Regions from separate parts of the Bacteroides sp. OM08-11 genome, predicted to be linked through region 1. Evidence: riboswitches for the same ligand, from Rfam matches in the RefSeq annotation. Region 1 holds a riboswitch; the other holds the start of a gene.
The links. Region 1 has a riboswitch for thiamine pyrophosphate ahead of thiS (sulfur carrier protein ThiS). Riboswitches for the same ligand answer to the same signal wherever they lie in the genome.

Region 1 (3,391 bases):
ACATTATTTATCAAATAAGTACATATCATATAAAATACAATATCATATTTACGTGTTATCATATAAAATACAATATGTATTTTAGCAATAGAAAAGAGGTTGCTATTGTATTGTACGTAACAAGTATGAAGTACTTTATTTATAAGGATTTCAATAAGCAACCATTATATCTGAAAGATTGTAGGGATATTGTATTATTAATGCATCTCCAACCCTATATTGCACAAAAAACTCTATTTGTGCGGTGAATATCAGAAAAACCTTTACCTTTGCGACACTTTTTAATTAAACACTAAAAAACAAGTAAAATGAAAGCATTTGTATTTCCGGGTCAAGGTGCCCAATTTGTAGGCATGGGAAAAGACTTGTACGAAAACTCGGCTTTAGCCAAAGAACTTTTTGAAAAAGCAAATGATATCCTGGGATATCGCATTACAGATATTATGTTCAACGGTACAGACGAAGATCTGCGCCAGACTAAGGTTACTCAACCTGCCGTATTCCTTCATTCCGTTATCTCCGCACTTTGCATGGGCGATGACTTTAAACCGGAAATGACTGCTGGACATTCACTGGGTGAGTTCTCCGCATTGGTTGCAGCCGGTGCTTTGAGTTTCGAAGACGGCTTGAAGTTGGTTTATGCCCGTGCCATGGCAATGCAGAAAGCTTGTGAAGCACACCCTTCTACCATGGCGGCCATCATAGCCCTTCCGGATGAAAAAGTGGAGGAAATCTGTACTCAGGTAAATACCGAAGGCGAAGTTTGCGTAGCCGCCAATTACAACTGTCCGGGACAAATTGTTATCTCCGGTTCAATGGAAGGTATCAATAAAGCTTGCGAATTGATGAAAGTAGCCGGTGCAAAACGTGCTTTACCTTTAAAGGTTGGCGGCGCTTTCCACTCTCCGTTGATGAATCCTGCTAAAATAGAATTGGAAGCAGCCATTAATGCGACTGAAATTCATGCTCCCCAATGTCCTGTATATCAGAATGTAGATGCACTGCCCCATACTGACCCGGAAGAAATCAAGAAAAACCTCGTTGCCCAGTTGACAGCTTCTGTACGCTGGACTCAGACTGTGAAGAACATGGTGGCTGACGGCGCTACAGAATTCACAGAATGCGGTCCCGGCGCAGTGCTTCAAGGTCTTATCAAAAAAATTGCTCCCGAAGCAAATGCTCATGGCATTGCATAACTTTTAAACATACCATTATAATGAAGGTTGCTTTCCTTTTGGAAAGTGGCCTTTTTTTTATACCTATCTCTGCCGAAAGATTGAGAACCATGAAAAATATAGATAAATTCAGAAACGCATTGGATGTATCCATCAATAAGTTATCTATAGATGCATTAGTACATGAAATCTGTAATAAACCGGAATACCTGAAAGACATGCATCAACTGATATCTGATGAAAAGCAAGCCGTCTCATGGCGAGCCATCTGGGTATGTGAGAAAGTGAGCGAATTGTACCCCAGCTGGTTTGCTCCATTATACAATGACATACTTCAAAGATTATTAGTTTGTCGGCACGAGGGTTCCAAACGCTTATTATTATCCATACTTTACAATATACCCGCCCCTACTCCTATTCCCGTCGATTTACTAAATTATTGCTTAGACCACATGTTGTCGCCCAAAGAAAGTATAGGTGTACAAGCATTATCCATCCGAATGGCATATAAACTTTGCAAGTTAGAACCGGAACTCCTGAAAGAGTTGCAACTTATACTTGAGAACACCGATACAGAGTATTATTCTAGCAGTGTCAGGAGCGCCATACGAAACATTTTTAAGAAAATAAAGAAGTAGTAGTTTCAGGAAACAAATTGTAATTCGATAAATAAAAAAAATCGGTTCTTTTGTTTTTTATGTCTGTATTTCCCTTACCTTTGCCATTGTAAAGACAAAGGGGTGCCCGGTCCGGGCTGAGATTATACCCTCGAACCTGATGCAGTTAGTACTGCCGTAGGAATTGAACATTATATTCTTCATATTTCCGCCTTAGCGGCGCTTCTTTGTATTTACTTCCATTATTGATTATTTACAATAAACAGAAAATGAAAGTATTAATAAACAACAAAGAAGTGGAAACAGCCGCTGTTACCCTTTTACAACTAACAGAAGAACTTTCCTTACCAGCGCAAGGTATTGCAGTTGCCGTAAACAACCGTATGATACCACGCACAGAATGGACAGACTATGTATTGTCCGCAGGTATTTCCATTGTCATCATAAAAGCCGCTTGTGGAGGATGAGGAATATGAAAAGTAAAAAAAACGAAATGAGAAACGGAACCCTACAGTTCATTACTCATTATACAGAACAATATACATATCTAGACTCCGTACGTATGGCTTTGGAAGGTGGATGCCGATGGGTCCAACTACGCATGAAAGACACTCCTATTGAAGAGATTCTCCCCATAGCCATAGAAACGAAAAAGCTATGTGAAAGCTATGACGCCACATTCATTATCGATGACCATGTAGAACTGATACAAGAAGTTCAAGCCGAGGGTGTACATCTTGGAAAAAAAGATGTGCCTATCGCCGAAGCACGCCGTATTCTCGGAAATAAATATATAATAGGTGGTACGGCAAATACATACGAAGACGTCAAAAACCTCTATTCTGCCGGAGCCGATTATATAGGTTGTGGTCCTTTCAGATATACCACCACTAAAAAGAACCTTAATCCGATACTGGGACTGGAAGGATACAAAAGCATCATACAACAAGCGAAAAAAAACTCTATCAACCTCCCTATCATTGCCATCGGCGGAATAACCGTCGAGGACATTCCTGCCATAATGGCCACAGGTATCAATGGAATTGCCCTGTCAGGTAGCATCTTGCGGGCAAGTGACCCAATAGAAGAAATGAAAAAAATCATTTCAATCATCAAAAAGGAAGCAAGACAATAAACGAATTATACAGACATGGAAAAATTAATCATTGCGGGACGTGAATTCAGCTCGCGCCTGTTCTTAGGAACCGGAAAATTCAATTCAAATGAAGTGATGAAGCAATCGATATTGGCATCTGGCACAGAAATGGTGACGGTAGCCATGAAGCGTATCGAACTGGACAACCGGGAAGATGACATGTTGATGCATATCAAGCATCCTCATATCCAACTTCTACCCAACACCTCGGGAGTACGTAATGCCGAAGAAGCCGTATTTGCCGCCCAGATGGCGCGCGAAGCGTTTGGTACCAATTGGTTGAAACTGGAGATACATCCCGATCCGCGTTACTTACTTCCCGATTCCGTAGAAACCCTGAAAGCCACTGAAGAGTTGGTTAAACTAGGATTTGTAGTGCTTCCTTATTGCCAAGCAGACCCTACCTTGTGTAAACGTCTAGAAGAAGCTGGTGCGGCTACCGT
Region 2 (3,391 bases), on a different contig from region 1:
CCCTTCGTGATTATAGGTAAGCCAAAAAATCCTTTTTGCAAAACCAAGTTTTTGGGCTTATCTTTACGCGCTTTATTATAAGTAGCAAGAGAAACTCTGCATGTTTCTCTTGCTCCATTCTCAAATGTTACCTCCAAATAATACTCCTTATGTATACTATCCGATACATAACGGTGTTTTCCTATTTTACGTCTCTTTTCGTGTTGTTCCGTATACTTTCTAAGTACAGTCACTGTAATTTCCTTGGTCGAATTAGTATCCGCCATATAAAAATTACCTATAAGAAAAAGCCCATAGACAATAGAACCTACGCAAGCAAAATGACAAAACATATTAATCATCTTACTATCCATTTCTGTCATCCATATCCATTTTTTATAGAAAGGAGAAGTAATTGCAACAAATACAACACATTACGTTCCACTATACCCCTTCATCTCCCTATGAACTAACTTACCCGACAGAATGTTATACCTAATAATAACTAAAAACGAAAGTATCATGGATAAAAGCTTAATTCATAGCAATGAATTACATTTCATCAATAAGAAACGTATTCACGAAGCAGTAGAGAAAATGGTAGATTCACTGGATATGGCGGCAGGTTCCACCATGGGATTTAACCTGTATGCAGTAGTAGAAACTTATTTTACAGATTTGAAAAAGCGAAAAGAAATTAACCGCTTATTGAGTTTGGAGAAAAATACTTGTGAGAAGATAGAAGAAGAACTCCATGTCTTCGAGATATAATATAAATAAAAACCATCACTGATTACACAGATAGAAACTTAATTAAATTTTTATCTGTGTAATCAGTGATGAAAAAATCTTTTCACATATCGATTTATTAATCTTTTGCCTGATGTACTGTCAACTGCGGGAACGGGAAACCAATACCTTCTTCATTGAATACAGCATAAATAGTCTTATTCATGTCGAAATAAACGCCCCAGTAATCAGCGCTGTTCACCCACACGCGGATAACAACATTCACACTGCTGGCATCCAAAGCATGAAGTGCTATAAAAGGCTCAGGAGTATTCAGTATACGCTTATCAGCAGCTAGAATACGGCGTACCGTACTTTCTACTTTATCATAATTCTCTCCATACTCCACACCGATTATCCAATCCACACGGCGGGTATTTTCGCGGCTGTAATTAGTCACCGTCCCACTACTCAAAGCACCGTTAGGGATATAAATCACTTTATTATCGGCTGTAGTCAGAATAGTATGAAAAATCTGGATCTCGCGTACCGTACCAGATACCCCCTGGCTCTCAATCCAATCACCTACTTTAAAAGGGCGGAACAGTAAAACGATGAGTCCACCGGCAAAATTCTGCAAGTTTCCTGACAATGCCATACCAATAGCCACACCGGCAGAAGCCAGTAAAGCGGCAAATGAAGTAGTTTCTACCCCCAACTTACCGATAACGGCAATAATCAATAAGATCGTCAGCAGAATATTGACCAAACTTTTCACGAAACTCTGAATACTCGGCTCAATTTGTCTTTTTGACAATATTTTGGCTAAAAGCTTCTTGATAAAAGAAATCAAGAACCTACCTACTACGAAAATAATGATAGCGCCAATGATGCGACCACCAGCACCAACGCCCCAGTCTATCAACTGTTGAATAAGAATTTGTACCTTGCTGAAACCTTCTTCAGCAGCTTGAACGGCAACCGCCGCCATTAACAAAGGTGATAACATAATGATTTTGTTTTAATAAATTAATGTGGCAAAATTAACAAATTAATTCAGTTTTCGTTCACAGAACTTGTAGATTTCGTCAGAAAGTAATACTTTTGCAACCGATTTCAACTAAGGGGTGCCCTAATATGACGGGCTGAGAACATACCCATTGACCTGATCCGGGTAGTGCCGGCGGAGGGAAAAGAAGAAAAATTCCCCTTTTCTGGTTTCATCACTGATTATACAGATTAACACAGCTTGTTCACCACAGAGAACAACAGAAGTCATAAAAGGATAAAAGCTTGTGTTAGTCCGCATGATTTGCGGTTAAAAAATCTTTGTGAACCCAGTATTCTCTGTGATGAAAGTAAAAACATCAAATAAAAGTATTGCAAATGAAAAGACGTGTAATGGCGACATGCCTTCTAATGGTAGCGTTGAGTGTCTGTGCGCAGCCCAAAGAAAAGGATAGCTTGCAAGTAGTGGATCTACAGGAAGTAGAAATTATTTCCACACGTGCCACAGGAACCACTCCGGTGGCATTTACCAATGTAAATAAAGAACAACTGAAAAAACAGAATTTCGGAGTGGATATTCCATATTTACTGACATTTACCCCTTCTGTACTGACAACAAGCGATGCAGGAACCGGCATCGGCTATACCAGTATTCGTGTGCGCGGAACGGATGCTACGCGCATCAACGTCACTACCAACGGTATACCGATGAACGATGCCGAGAGCCATTCCATCTTCTGGGTAAACACGCCCGATTTTGCTTCATCCCTGCAAGATATGCAAATCCAACGTGGCGCGGGAACTTCAACAAACGGTGCAGGTGCTTTCGGCGCCAGTATCAACATGCAGACACAAGGTATTTCACCGAAACCATACGCTGAAATCTCCGGTTCTTACGGCTCGTTCAACACGCATAAAGAAACCGTAAAAGTGGGAACAGGTATCATCAATGAGCATTGGGGGTTTGACGCTCGTCTGTCTAATATCCAAAGTGACGGTTACAGAGACCGTGCCGACGCCGACCTGAAATCTTATTTTGTCCAGGGTGGTTATTACAATGAAAATACCACTATCAAGTTCATCACCTTTGGTGGAAAAGAAGAGACTTACCATGCTTGGGACGGGCTGGACAAAGAGATGCTACAAGCACATCGTAAATACAATCCAAACGGAGAAATAAAGGATGATGAAGGAAACGTGACAGGTTTCTATGACAACCAGATAGACTATTATCGCCAAACACATTACCAACTGTTACTGAACCAGATCCTATCGCCGTTTTGGGATCTAAACGTAGCCCTGCACTATACCGACGGAGATGGCTATTACGAAGAATATAAAAACGCACGTACCTTGATGGAATATGGTCTGCAGCCTTTCGAGGTGAATGGTCAGACTATCAAAAAGTCCAATCTCGTACGACGTAAATTAGTGAACAGCGGTTTTGGTGGTGGAGTGTTCTCCGTAAACTATAACAGTGATAAAATCGATGCATCCATAGGCGGAGGATTGAACTATTATAAGAATACGCACAACGGTAAGGTGATATGGGTAAAGGACTATATCGGTAACCTAAGCCCCGACCATGAATACTACCGTAACATCGGTCGCAAAACAGATGGTAATATCTATGCGAAAGCCAACTGGAAAGTAGGTGGTGGCGTTAATCTCTATG

Region 2: another riboswitch for thiamine pyrophosphate. It lies ahead of DXC10_RS03935 (TonB-dependent receptor); the one in region 1 lies ahead of thiS (sulfur carrier protein ThiS).

What each region holds. Positions count from the first base shown of each region.
Region 1 covers NZ_QSTJ01000005.1:127,900-131,290, reverse strand. Annotated here, with positions in the region: gene fabD (ACP S-malonyltransferase) at 309-1,196, shown strand; gene DXC10_RS10680 (hypothetical protein) at 1,286-1,813, shown strand; TPP riboswitch at 1,902-1,993, shown strand; gene thiS (sulfur carrier protein ThiS) at 2,062-2,259, shown strand; gene DXC10_RS10670 (thiamine phosphate synthase) at 2,286-2,927, shown strand; gene DXC10_RS10665 (thiazole synthase) at 2,943-3,391, shown strand, end outside.
Region 2 covers NZ_QSTJ01000002.1:21,247-24,637, reverse strand. Annotated here, with positions in the region: gene DXC10_RS03950 (hypothetical protein) at 1-362, opposite strand, end outside; gene DXC10_RS03945 (hypothetical protein) at 502-750, shown strand; gene DXC10_RS03940 (mechanosensitive ion channel family protein) at 848-1,699, opposite strand; TPP riboswitch at 1,822-1,917, shown strand; gene DXC10_RS03935 (TonB-dependent receptor) at 2,095-3,391, shown strand, end outside.